Regions from separate parts of the Pantoea alhagi genome, predicted to be linked through region 4. Evidence: predicted binding sites of a transcription regulator. Region 4 holds the regulator's gene; each other region holds the start of a gene.
What was found. The regulator CRP, encoded in region 4, controls carbon source genes, mostly activating them, when cyclic AMP is high. The targets are predictions, from matches to a motif close to ATGTGANNNNNNTCACAT.

Region 1: the regulator CRP is predicted to act here: its motif matches at 2,157-2,174, upstream of msrB (peptide-methionine (R)-S-oxide reductase MsrB).
Region 2: the regulator CRP is predicted to act here: its motif matches at 1,826-1,843, upstream of udp (uridine phosphorylase).
Region 3: the regulator CRP is predicted to act here: its motif matches at 1,461-1,478, upstream of srlA (PTS glucitol/sorbitol transporter subunit IIC).

What each region holds. Positions count from the first base shown of each region.
Region 1 is NZ_CP019706.1:3,497,295-3,500,732, reverse strand. Features, by position in the region: gene ansA (asparaginase) at 1-685, shown strand, start outside; gene pncA (bifunctional nicotinamidase/pyrazinamidase) at 700-1,311, shown strand; gene B1H58_RS16555 (YeaC family protein) at 1,342-1,623, opposite strand; gene msrB (peptide-methionine (R)-S-oxide reductase MsrB) at 1,628-2,038, opposite strand; gene gapA (glyceraldehyde-3-phosphate dehydrogenase) at 2,381-3,379, shown strand.
Region 2 is NZ_CP019706.1:1,854,218-1,857,655, forward strand. Features, by position in the region: gene metE (5-methyltetrahydropteroyltriglutamate--homocysteine S-methyltransferase) at 1-787, shown strand, start outside; gene B1H58_RS08705 (dienelactone hydrolase family protein) at 838-1,677, opposite strand; gene udp (uridine phosphorylase) at 1,955-2,719, shown strand; gene rmuC (DNA recombination protein RmuC) at 2,879-3,438, shown strand, end outside.
Region 3 is NZ_CP019706.1:4,021,436-4,024,873, reverse strand. Features, by position in the region: gene B1H58_RS19035 (DMT family transporter) at 1-199, opposite strand, end outside; gene B1H58_RS19030 (LysR family transcriptional regulator) at 344-1,216, shown strand; gene srlA (PTS glucitol/sorbitol transporter subunit IIC) at 1,559-2,107, shown strand; partial or broken gene srlE (PTS glucitol/sorbitol transporter subunit IIB) at 2,122-2,247, shown strand; partial or broken gene srlE (PTS glucitol/sorbitol transporter subunit IIB) at 2,343-3,110, shown strand; gene B1H58_RS19015 (PTS glucitol/sorbitol transporter subunit IIA) at 3,125-3,438, shown strand, end outside.
Region 4 is NZ_CP019706.1:1,212,681-1,216,118, forward strand. Features, by position in the region: gene B1H58_RS05765 (phosphoribulokinase) at 1-742, shown strand, start outside; gene crp (cAMP-activated global transcriptional regulator CRP) at 1,058-1,690, shown strand; gene B1H58_RS05775 (YccS/YhfK family putative transporter) at 1,753-3,438, shown strand, end outside.

The sequences.
Region 1 (3,438 bases), 2.0 Mb from region 4:
GGTGATTGTGACAGGGTCACAAATCCCGCTGGCGGAACTGCGCTCTGACGGCCAGCAAAACTTGTTGAACGCACTCTTCGTTGCGGCTAACTACCCGATCAAAGAAGTGTCGTTATTTTTTAACAATACCCTTTACCGGGGTAATCGCACCACCAAAGCCCATGCGGATGGCTTTAATGCCTTTGCCTCGCCCAATTTGCCGCCGCTGCTGGAAGCGGGTATTCATATCCGACGACTGAATACGCCCGCTTCCCCACAAGGCGAAGGCGAACTGATTGTTCACCCTATTACGCCTCAGCCAATCGGGGTAGTGACCATCTATCCAGGCATTTCCGCTGAGGTGGTACGCAACTTTCTGCGCCAGCCGGTAAAAGCGTTGATTTTACGTTCTTACGGCGTGGGTAATGCGCCGCAAAACGCCGAGTTTCTTGCTGAGCTGCAGGCAGCTTCTGAACGCGGTATTGTGGTGGTTAACCTTACCCAATGTATGTCGGGCAAGGTGAATATGGGGGGCTACGCTACCGGCAACGCCCTCGCCCATGCAGGCGTGATCGGCGGCTTCGATATGACGGTAGAGGCTACTCTGACCAAACTGCACTATTTACTCAGTCAGCCGTTAAGCTGCGATGAAGTGCGGCAGCTAATGCAGGTCAATCTGCGTGGCGAGCTAACCTCTGATAACTAATAGCGGATTCTGTTATGACCCAGGCGTTGATCCTTATCGATTTGCAGAATGATTTTTGTCCGGGCGGCGCACTGGCGGTGGCCGACGGCGACGCGACCATTGCCGTCGCTAATCAATTGGCCGAAGCGTTTCATCGACGTGGCGAACCGGTGATTGCCACGCAGGACTGGCATCCGGCAAACCATGGCAGTTTTGCTTCGGTTTCCGGTAAGGCCGTCAATACGCTGGGCGAGCTGAATGGCCTGCCGCAGATTTGGTGGCCCGATCATGCTGTTCAACATACGCAGGGTGCAGATTTTCATCCGGCGCTCAGGCGCACGTTAATCGATAAAATATTTCATAAGGGTGAGCAGCCTGATATTGACAGTTACAGCGCCTTTTTTGATAACGGTCATCGCCGCCAGACCGGGCTCGATGCCTGGTTACGTCAGCAGGGCATCAGACGTCTGGTCATGATGGGTCTGGCGACAGACTACTGCGTGAAATTTAGCGTGCTGGATGCGCTGCGGTTAGGGTATGAGGTAGAAGTGATTGCTGAAGGTTGCCGCGGCGTTAACTTACAGCCGCAGGACAGCCATCAGGCCTTAGCGGATATGGCGGCAAACGGCGCACTGATCCGCCAGTAAGGCCATTATCCCGCCGTGCTGGCGGGATAATTATTGCAGTGTGATACGTGTGACGCTGTCACTGATACCAAACTCTTCTTTCAGCTCGCGTTTCGAACGGGTCACCAGCTCTCCGCCTGCACCGATGCTCATATGCTGCGGCTGATGATTGTGCTGCGCCTGCCACAGCATAACCAGTTGCATACAGTGCTCTTTTTGCTCTTCCGTAAGCGCCACGCCATCTGGCCATTTTCCGATTTCTACTGCCGTTGCCAGACGCTGATAAATCTCAGGGGTCATTGCGTCGACTATCGCCTTGAGTTCAGATTTCATCGTATTAACCTTTAATCTGATTACCGTCATTATCGCTAAAGCTCAGCGAGGCTGAATTTACGCAGTAGCGTTCGCCGCTCGGCTGGGGACCATCGGGAAAGACGTGGCCAAGATGAGCGTCACAGCTGCCACAACGAATTTCAATCCGCTGCATGCCATGTGAATTATCTTCCAGATAGTGGATCGCATCATCGCTGTAAGGCTGATAAAAGCTGGGCCAGCCGCAACCAGAATCGTATTTGGTTTCCGATAAAAACAACGGTGCGTTACATACCAGACAGTGATAAATACCTTCCGATTTATTATGCAGCAGCGCGCCGCTGAACGGCGGCTCAGTGCCCCGCTGTTGGGTAACATAACGTTGCATTTCACTAAGCTGGTTATCAGGCGTACGATCGTTCAATTCTTTAGCCATTTTCATCATCTCTGGCAGTGTTATTCTGGAAAAATCGGCTAGTATTCTAACAAACAGTTAACAAGAACAGCTTAATATTTTGTGCCTGGCGAATTTTCACCGCCGCTTAACTGTTAAACTGTGATGAAGATCACTTTCCAGTCAGGGCAGGCCTTTATATTCGGTAATTGAGGCGTAAAACTCCTGCGGGAGAATAGACGCGGAAGCGCATTTTTACCTGCAAATTCACCATCACAGGTTTGATTTGTCGCAATAATTGACACGATTCCGCTTGACGCCTGGTAAGGATTTTGTAATTTTACAGGCAACCTTTTATTCACTAACAAATAGCTGGTGGAATATATGACTATCAAAGTAGGTATTAACGGTTTTGGTCGTATCGGTCGCATCGTTTTCCGTGCTGCGCAGCAACGTTCTGACGTTGAAATCGTTGCAATCAACGATCTGCTGGACGCGGAATACATGGCGTACATGCTGAAATATGACTCAACGCACGGCCGCTTCGAAGGCACCGTTGAAGTACAGGACGGCGCGCTGATCGTAAACGGCAAAAAAATCCGTGTTACCTCTGAAAAAGACCCGGCTAACCTGAAGTGGGACGAAGTCGGTGTTGACGTAGTAGCAGAAGCAACCGGTATCTTCCTGACCGACGAAACTGCACGCAAACACATCGCTGCTGGCGCCAAAAAAGTGGTAATGACCGGCCCGTCTAAAGATGACACCCCGATGTTTGTTCGTGGCGCTAACTTTGACAAATATGCTGGCCAGGACATCGTTTCCAACGCATCCTGTACCACCAACTGCCTGGCACCGCTGGCTAAAGTTATCAACGACAAATTCGGTATCGTTGAAGGCCTGATGACCACCGTTCACGCAACTACCGCAACGCAGAAAACCGTTGATGGCCCGTCTCACAAAGACTGGCGCGGCGGCCGTGGCGCAGCTCAGAACATCATCCCGTCTTCTACCGGTGCGGCTAAAGCCGTAGGTAAAGTTCTGCCGGAACTGAACGGTAAACTGACTGGTATGGCGTTCCGCGTTCCGACTCCGAACGTGTCCGTTGTTGACCTGACTGTGCGTCTGGCTAAGCCTGCTTCTTACAAAGAAATTTGTGAAGCAATCAAAGCCGCTTCTGAAGGCGACATGAAAGGCGTTCTGGGTTACACCGAAGACGCCGTGGTTTCTACCGATTTCAACGGCGAAACCCTGACTTCTGTGTTCGATGCCGCTGCCGGTATCGCACTGAACGACAACTTCGTGAAACTGGTTTCCTGGTATGACAACGAAACCGGCTACTCTCACAAAGTTCTGGATCTGATCGCGCTGGTTGCTTCTAAATAAGTAACAGTGACAGACTAAGCTTAGAGGGCGACTACGGTCGCCCTTTTTTATCGTCTGAA
Region 2 (3,438 bases), 640 kb from region 4:
TGGCGAACACCTGGACGGCTTTGTCTTTACTCAAAATGGCTGGGTGCAAAGCTATGGTTCCCGCTGCGTGAAGCCGCCAGTCATTATCGGTGATGTCAGCCGCCCGGAACCGATTACCGTTGAGTGGGCGAAATATGCACAATCACTGACCAGCAAGCCGGTAAAAGGCATGCTGACCGGTCCGGTAACTATCCTTTGCTGGTCTTTCCCGCGTGAAGATGTGTCGCGTGAAACCATCGCTAAACAGATTGCGCTGGCGCTGCGTGATGAAGTAGAAGACCTGGAAAAAGCGGGCATTGGTATTATCCAGATTGACGAACCGGCATTACGTGAAGGTCTGCCGCTACGCAAATCGGACTGGGCCGCTTACCTGACCTGGGCGGTGGATGCCTTCCGTCTTAACGCCGCCGTTGCCCAGGATGATACGCAGATTCATACCCATATGTGTTACTGCGAGTTTAACGACATCATGGATTCCATCGCCGCGCTGGATGCCGATGTGATTACCATCGAAACGTCGCGCTCCGATATGGAATTGCTGGAATCCTTTGAGGAATTTGAGTATCCGAATGAAATCGGCCCAGGCGTATATGACATTCACTCGCCGAACGTGCCTGACGTTGAATGGATGGAAGCGCTGCTGCGTAAAGCGGCGAAGCGTATTCCGGTAGAGCGTCTGTGGGTGAACCCGGACTGCGGCCTGAAAACGCGTGGCTGGACCGAAACACGCCTGGCGCTGGCCAATATGGTGCAGGCAGCACAGAACCTGCGCGCAGAAAACCGCTAATTTATGCGTTAACGTTATGATAACTAAGAGGGGCGCCAGGCGCCCCTTGTTTATTTGCTGGTGGGCTTCACGCCATACTGATGAAACCAGGCCAGCATTCGTTGCCAGCCATCTTTGGCTGACTCTGCATGATAGCTCGGTCGATAGTCCGCGTTAAACGCATGTCCCGCTTCCGGATAAACGATGATTTCCGCCGTCGCGTTGGCTGCATGCAGCGCCTGACGCATTGAATCCACGCTTTCCAGCGGGATCCCTTCATCTTTCGCACCGTACAAGCCCAGCACTGGCGCATTAAGGTCAACGGCGATATCAATTGGATGCTTCGGCTGTTTCATGCTTTTTTCGCCAACCAGACGGCCATACCAGGCGACGCCCGCTTTCAGCTGCGGATTATGCGCTGCATAGAGCCAGACAATGCGGCCGCCCCAGCAAAAGCCGGTAATCGCCATATTACGCATATCGCCGCCGTGTTTCGCCGCCCAGTTAGCAACGTGATCGAGATCCGCCAGCACCTGAGCATCAGGAACCTTACTGACTACATTGTCCAATAGCTGTTTAATATCGCTATACTCGCTGGGATCGCCCTGACGGAAATAGAGCTCTGGCGCCACCGCCAGATAACCTTCTGCCGCCAGACGCCGACAGATGTCGCGGATATGTTCGTGAACGCCAAATATCTCCTGTACCACCAGCACCACCGGCAGCGCGCCTTTAGCCTCTTTGGGGCGCGCAAACCAGGCAGGCATATTTTCGCCCTGGGTATTAATGGTGGTTTCGCCGCCAAGAATGGCGTCGTCATGCGTGATAATGGTTGTCGCGGCCGTAGGGGAGGCCGCCGGGGCGAATCCGCTATCGCCTTCTTTCTTGCCCAGGTTGTTTTCGCTGTTCATTGTTATCTCCGTGCTGCTATTAGCGCATCCGGTAACTATAGCCAAAATCAGCCAAAGACCCCGGCCTGCATGTCCGTCTTCTCTTTAACATTCTGTTGAATAAATACACACAGCAACTTGTAGCAAATCCGTAAGGCAGAATGGCTTAATGTGATGTTAATCACGTTATCTTTGAAGATAAATGTAACTTTCATTTTCTGCGGTGATTGAACTCACATATTTTTGGCGGCACTTGCCGTAGAGTAGCGCCATCAAGTGAATTTTCTCAGGAGGGGCTATGGCTCAGTCAGATGTGTTTCATTTAGGTCTTACCAAAGCGGATCTGCAGGGCGCGACGCTGGCGATTGTGCCCGGCGATCCTGAACGCGTGAAAAAAATTGCGGCGCTGATGGATAATCCTCAGCCTTTGGCCTCGCATCGTGAATTCACCAGCTGGCGTGCAGAGCTGGATGGCAAAGCGGTAATTGTTTGCTCTACCGGTATCGGTGGTCCTTCCACCTCGATCGCTGTGGAAGAGCTGGCGCAGCTGGGTATCCGTACCTTCCTGCGCGTGGGCACCACCGGCGCTATCCAGCCTGACATCCATGTCGGCGATGTGCTGGTGACCACTGCGGCGGTACGCCTGGACGGCGCAAGCTTGCACTTCGCCCCAATGGAGTTTCCGGCCGTTGCCGATTTCGCCTGCACCACTGCGCTGGTTGAAGCCGCGAAAGCCGCAGGCAGTACGCCGCATATCGGGGTTACCGCCTCTTCTGATACGTTCTACCCAGGCCAGGAGCGCTACGATACTTTCTCTGGTCGGGTAGTGAGTCGTTTTCAGGGCTCGATGAAAGAGTGGCAGCAGATGGGCGTGCTGAACTATGAGATGGAATCCGCCACGCTGTTGACCATGTGTGCCAGCCAGGGTCTGCGTGCCGGGATGGTAGCAGGGGTGATCGTTAACCGTACGCAGAAAGAGATCCCTGATGCGGCGACCATGAAGCAGACCGAAAGTAATGCGGTGGCGATTGTGGTTGATGCCGCGCGCCGTCTGCTGGCGTAATTCCTTCGCGCCAGGCGATATTTTTTCGGAATGGCTCTCTGACGCAGCGAGGCGGTCGGGGTTTTCAGGGCTGGCTTATGCCAGCCCATTTATTTGTGTGGACATTCATACAGTGCGCCTCTACCTTTGCTCTGTTTGTAGCGGGAAGGAGAGGACGCGGTGGATAACCAGCTTATTGTTGGGATCGGTTTGGCGCTGGCTGGCGCAGTGGCGGGCTGGCTGTTTGCCTATTTCCGGCTGGCCGGGCAGCTGGCCGCACAGGAAACGGAGCGCCGTCTGCTGGAACAGGCGCTTGCCCAGGCGCAGCAGCAGGAAGCGCGTCAGCAGCAGCTGCATCAGGCAGAACAGCAGCAGCAACAGCTGCGTGAAAAAGAGTTGCGTCAGCTGCATGGCGCGCTGACCGCCGCACAGGAAAAGTTACAGCACTTCGACTACTGGCGTAATGAGTGTGAACAGCTCAGCCGTGAACTGCGTAATCAGCTGGAAGTGAACAGCGCGCAGGAGGCGGAACTGCGTGAAGTGACTATCCGTCTTGAAGAAACCCGCCTTGCCGCTGAAGAGAAACAGCGACTGCTTACCAACAGCGAACAGCGCCTGAGCGCACAATTTGAAAATCTCGCCAACCGTATTTTTGAACAGAGCGGCCGTCGCGTTGATGAGCAGAACCGCCAAAGCCTGAATGGGTTAATTGCGCCGCTGCGTGAGCAACTGGATGGCTT
Region 3 (3,438 bases), 1.4 Mb from region 4:
CTTTTTCCGGCAGCCACCGTCGGCGAAAGCAGCCGATAAGCAGTAGCGTGGCAAGAGCAATAGCAAAACGGAAAATCAGTAGCGCTAACGGCGATGCGTTATCCAGACCCAGCCGGGTAAAAATAGCAGCGCAGCCCCAGAGCAGTACAAAGCCGGACGTTGCGCTCTGCGAGGCAATGGTTGTTTTATTTATCGGCATAATTAACTGTTTTCCTTGCTTATTTTATATCGGCGCGCACCGTTCCCGGCGTGCTTTTATCTGGAATTTATCACCCCAGTTGAAATTACAAAAACGAATGTTTAGCATGCAAAGCATGACAAATTCAGATGAAACGACGCATTCATGGACGTAAACATCCAAAAATATAAGGCTTTCCTGAAAGTGGTAGAGCTGGAAAGCTTTACCAGAGCGGCGGAAAAACTGTTTTATTCTCAGTCAGGGATTAGCCGGATGATTAATGATCTGGAAAAGGAGTGGAACGTCACCCTGTTTGAGCGCAGCCGGACGGGTGTGCGGCTAACTTCCGACGGTATCAAGCTTTTGCCTTTTGCCAAAAATGTCTGTGAGGAGTATCAGAAGCTTCAGGCAGAAGTTGATGCGCTCAATGGACTGCAGTCGGGAATTATTCGTATTGGCACTTTTTCCAGCGTCGCTACCCACTGGTTACCTGATATTCTGAAAGCGTTTCAGGAAGATTATCCCAATATCGATTTTGAACTGTTGCTGGGGGACTATACGGAAATTGAGGGCTGGATCGCTGAAGGGCGGGTGGACTGTGGTTTCACACGTTTACCGGCTTCACCTGCCTTTGAAACCCTTTTTCTTGAGAAAGATGAATATCTGGTAGTGCTTCCTGAGGGGCATGCGCTTTCAGCGTATGATGCGGTTCCGGTTGCCTCTTTATGCCAGGAACCTTTCATTCTGCTTGAAAAGGGAAAGAATACTGAAATATCCGAGATATTCAGCGCATCTGGTCTGGTACCGCGCGTAAGGTTTACGTTATGGGATGATTACGCCGTTATGGCTATGGTAGAAAAAAAGCTGGGCGTCAGCATCTTACCGGCGCTTATTCTCAGAAATGTTCCTTATCGTGTCGTTACCCGAAAAATCGACATATCACCCTGTCGTGATATTGGCCTCGCTTTCCGAAATAAAAAAACCACTTCGCGTGCAGTGAAACAATTCATTGACTACCTGGATTACAGAAAGCCATAGGCTTTAACAGCAATCTGATTAAAACCGCCTTGCGTTCTGACAGGCGAGGGCATCCGCTGTCGGCAGGTTTCTTTCCGCCAATTCCTCTCTTTATCGCTCAATCCTGATCATTCATACCTGTTGCCAGGCGTAAATTTTCTACAGTGCTGGCTGGGTACTGACGTCATAATCCATCACACACCTCGCTAAATGAAAGATTTTATCTTTCATTTATTCTTTCATTATGAAAGATTTTATAATCATTATGTGATCTCCATATCTTTTATTGTTTCATTTTCGATCTACCTTGTTATCGCAGTGAACAAGAAGTTATTTCTGTTTTCCAGGTGAAGGGGTTGCAACATGATTGAAAGCATCACACATGGAGCCGAGTGGTTTATTGGGCTCTTTCAGAAAGGGGGCGAAGTTTTCATCGGGATGGTCACCGATATTCTTCCTTTGCTGATCAGCCTGCTGGTGGTTATGAATGCGCTGATCGTTTTTGTCGGGCAGCGTCGCATTGAAGCGCTTGCACAGCGCTGCGCCGGTAATCCGGTTTCTCGTTATCTGCTCCTGCCCGTTATCGGCACGTTTGTCTTCTGTAATCCCATGACGCACAGCCTTGGCAAGTTTATGCCGGAAAAATACAAACCGAGCTATTACGCTGCCGCTTCCTACAGTTGTCACTCAATGAACGGTCTGTTTCCACACATCAACCCCGGCGAGCTGTTTGTTTACCTGGGGATTGCCAACGGACTGACAACGCTTGGCCTGCCGCTGGGGCCGCTGGCCGTAAGCTATCTGCTTGTCGGCATAGTGACCAACTTTTTCAGGGGCTGGATTACCGATCTCACCACCACCATTTTTGAAAGAAAGATGGGCGTACAACTCGACCGTCAGGTTCGTTTATAAGAGCGGAGCAGAAGATGACTGACACCATTACCGTTAAAAAAGGCGAAAGTGGCTGGGGTGGCCCGCTCACAATCACCGTTACGCCCGGGAAAAAGATTGTTTACGTTACGGCAGGTACCCGACCGGCCATCGTTGACCGGCTGAAAGAGGTGACCGGCTGGGAGGCTGTGGATGGTTTCAAGGAGGGAGAACCCCCGCAGAAGAAATTGGCGTGGCGGTTATCGACTGTGGCGGCACGCTGCGCTGCGGACTCTATCCGAAGCGACGCATTCCCACTATTAACATTCATGCCACCGGTAAGTCCGGGCCGCTGGCGCAGTACATTACGGAAGATATCTACGTGTCAGGCGTTCGTCCGGAAGATATTCAGGCCGGCAGCGGCACGCCTTTGCCAGCCGCTGAATCACAGCCTGTTGCAACGCCTCTCGGCAAAGGGCGCGACTACGACACCAGTAAAAAAATCACCGAACAGAGCGACGGCCTGCTGGCCAAAGTCGGGATGGGGATGGGATCGGTTATGGCTGTTTTCTTCCAGGCCGGTCGTGAAACCATCGACACAGTACTGAAAACCATTCTGCCATTCATGGCGTTTGTCTCAGCGCTGATAGGCATCATCATGGCCTCCGGCCTGGGGGATTTTATCGCCCACGGCCTGACGCCGCTGGCCAACAGCCCGGTCGGCCTGGTGACGCTGGCGTTGATCTGCTCTTTCCCTCTGCTTTCACCGTTTCTTGGTCCCGGGGCCGTCATTGCGCAGGTTATTGGCGTGCTGGTCGGGGTGCAGATCGGGCAGGGAACCATTCCGCCGCATCTCGCGCTACCGGCGCTGTTTGCCATTAATTCACAGGCGGCCTGCGACTTTATTCCCGTCGGCCTGTCGATTGCCGAGGCGCGCCAGGAGACCGTGCGTGTCGGCGTGCCATCGGTGCTGGTTGGCCGTTTCCTTACCGGCGCGCCGTCAGTGCTTCTTGCCTGGGCCGTATCCGGGTTTATCTATCAATAATAGCGGGAGAGCTTATGAAAACCGTTTATGAATCCACGTTTATCTCTGTTGGCCCCTGTGCGAATGAGTCGCTGGAAGACAACTTCATTATCACTTTCGGTGAAGGCGCACCGCAGGATGTGGCGGAATACTGCTTCATTCACCGTACCGACATCAACGACGGTGGCGCATTTGATGCCGGTTCCGTGCTGGCTATCGGAGAAAGAGAGTATCCGGTCACGGCCGTTGGCAATGTAGCGCGGGAAAACCTGCGCGACCTTGGGCATATCACCGTGCGTTTTGACGGTGCCAGTCAGGCCGAGTTTCCCGGCACCGTTCATGTTGCCGG
Region 4 (3,438 bases):
TTTCCATCGCTATACGCGCCCGGAAATGGATATGGCGATCCGCAAAGCCCGCGATTTGGGGCGTCATATCAGTTACTTCGGACCAGAAGCCAACGACTTTGGCCTGCTTGAGCAAACCTTTGTTGAATATGGCGAAAATGGCCGTGGCCAGTCACGTAAATACCTGCATACCTATGATGAGGCGGTGCCGTGGAATCAGGTGCCAGGTACCTTTACGCCGTGGCAGCCGTTGCCGGAGCCAACGGATGTGTTGTTTTATGAAGGACTGCACGGCGGCGTGGTGACGCAGCAGCATAACGTGGCAGAAAAAGTGGATTTGCTGGTTGGCGTGGTGCCCATCGTGAATCTGGAGTGGATCCAGAAGCTGGTGCGCGATACCAGCGAGCGCGGCCATTCCCGCGAAGCGGTGATGGATTCCGTGGTGCGCTCAATGGAAGATTATATTAATTACATTACGCCACAGTTCTCACGTACCCATCTTAACTTCCAGCGCGTACCCACCATAGATACCTCAAACCCTTTTGCCGCACGTGCTATTCCTTCGCTGGATGAAAGCTTTGTGGTGATTCATTTTCGCGGGCTGGAAGATATCGATTTCCCCTACCTGCTTGCGATGCTGCAGGGCTCCTTTATTTCTCATATTAATACGCTGGTGGTGCCGGGCGGAAAAATGGGACTGGCGATGGAGCTGATTATGCTGCCGCTGGTGAAACGCCTGATAGAAGGCAAAAAAATCGAATAAGAGGCATGCCACTCTCTCTTGCCCGGCCCCTGATAAGTAAGCAAATTGTCAGCCGGGGCGTTCATCAGCTAAACGGCAATTGTCCGATTCAGCACAAGCTGAAGCGAGACAACAGGAGACAGTAAGATAAAGCTGTGCTACAAACAAAGCTGTAATATTTTCGTTCTATGAAACGAAAACGGGACGACGGCACGCCTTGAGGCCTCGCAGTTGCCCGTATAAATTTCCAGCAGGAAACGCTTGAAGATTTCAACGCCTGACAGGGAAAACTGCCCCCTGTATTTAGGGCACGATTACAACAGAGGATAATAGCGAATGGTTCTCGGCAAACCGCAAACAGACCCTACACTCGAATGGTTCCTGTCACATTGCCATATTCACAAATATCCATCAAAAAGCACATTGATTCATCAGGGTGAAAAGGCCGAGACGCTCTATTACATCGTAAAAGGTGCGGTTGCGGTACTGATCAAAGATGAAGAAGGCAAAGAGATGATTCTTTCCTATCTTAATCAGGGTGATTTCATTGGCGAGCTTGGCCTGTTTGAAGAAGGCCAGGAACGCAGTGCATGGGTACGCGCGAAAACCGCCTGTGAAGTGGCTGAAATTTCGTATAAAAAATTCCGTCAGCTGATTCAGGTTAATCCTGACATTCTGATGCGTCTCTCTTCCCAGATGGCTCGTCGCCTGCAGGTGACTTCAGAGAAAGTAGGCAATTTAGCTTTCCTTGACGTGACCGGCCGTATTGCACAGACGCTGCTCAACCTTGCTAAACAGCCGGATGCGATGACGCACCCGGACGGGATGCAAATCAAGATTACCCGTCAGGAGATCGGCCAGATCGTCGGCTGCTCACGCGAGACGGTGGGCCGTATTTTGAAAATGCTGGAAGATCAAAACCTGATCTCCGCTCACGGTAAAACAATTGTCGTTTACGGCACCCGTTAAGCTACTCTGAAGACACGGCGTGGTGCCTGGCATCACGCCGTGTCTGTTTTGGTGATGTAGCGATGTGGCGGAGAATTATTTATCATCCCGAAGTGAACTATGCCCTGCGTCAGACGCTGGTGCTCTGTTTACCGGTGGCCTTTGGCTGGCTACTGGGGGATTTGCAAAAAGGATTGCTCTTCTCGCTGGTTCCCGCCTGCTGCAATATTGCCGGACTCGATACCCCACACCGCCGCTTCTTTAAACGCCTGATCACAGGCGGCTCGCTGTTCGCACTCAGCAGTTTTCTTCTTCAGTGGCTATCGCTACAGCAGGTGCCCCTGCCCGCGACGCTGTTTGTCATGGCGTTAGTGCTGGGCGTAACCGGCGAAATCGGCCCGCTTCATGCACGTCTGCTGCCAGCTTCCTTAATTGCCGCTATTTTTACGCTCGGCCTGGTGGGCAATATGCCGATCTGGGGGCCGCCGTTGCTCTATATCGGCGGTACATTCTGGTACGGGCTGTTTAACTGGTTCTGGTTCCGGCTGTGGAAAGAGCAGCCGATGCGGGAGACGCTCAGCCTGCTCTATCGCGAACTGGCGGATTACTGCGAAGCCAAATATACCCTGCTGACGCAGCTTACTAATCCGGAAAAAGCCTTGCCCCCGTTGCTGGCGCGCCAGCAAAAGGTGGTTGATCTGATTAACACCTGTTATCAGCAAATGCATATGCTGGCCGCTAACCGCGATCATAACCATCGACGCCTGACGCGTGCTTTTCAGGTGGCACTCGATCTGCAGGAGCATATTGCCGTTAGTCTGCATCAGCCGGAAGAGGTGCAAAAGCTGGTAGAGCGAAGCCATGCGGAAGCGGTTATCCGCTGGAACGCGCAAACCATCGCCGTACGGCTGCGCGAGCTGGCGGACGACATGCTTTATCACCGGCTGCCATCACGTTTCACCATGGAAAAACCGCTGCTGGGACTGGAGAAAATTGCGCGTCGGCATCCGGAGAATCCGGTCGGCCACTTCTGTTATTACCATTTCAGCCGCATCGCCCGCGTGCTGCGTACCCAGCGCCCTCTTTATCGTCGCGATCTTATGGCCGATCGCCAGCGTCGGCTGCCGCTGCTTTCCGCGCTGCGCAGCTATCTGTCATTTAAATCTTCCGCTCTGCGTACCGCGGCACGCTTTGCGGTGATGCTGGTATTCGGCAGCGTACTGGCGCTGGCGTTCAACGTACCGAAACCCTGGTGGATCTTAATGACCATCATGTTCGTCAGTCAGAATGGCTACAGCGCAACGCGTGTGCGTATCCAGCACCGCGCGCTTGGCACGCTGGCAGGGCTGATTATCGCCGCTGCAGCCCTGCGTCTTGCGGTACCGGAATCGCTGGTGCTGTTAATCATGCTGATCATTACCTTAGTCAGCTATCTGTTTATCCGTAAATATTACGGCTGGGCAACCATCGGTTTTACCGTGACCGCCGTTTATTCATTACAGCTGCTGTCGTTAAACGGCGCGCATTTCCTGTTGCCGCGTCTGATGGATACGCTGATGGGATGCTGCATCGCTTTTGGCGGCATGGTCTGGCTGTGGCCGCAGTGGCAAAGCGGGCTACTGCGGCAGAATGCGCATGATGCACTGGAAGCGTATCAGGATGCTTTACGGATGCTGCTGGGGAGCGAGGCATCACCGCAGAAGCTTGCCTGGCAGCGGGTACGCGTTAATCAGGCGCATAATGCGCTGTTTAACTCCCTGAGCCAGGCG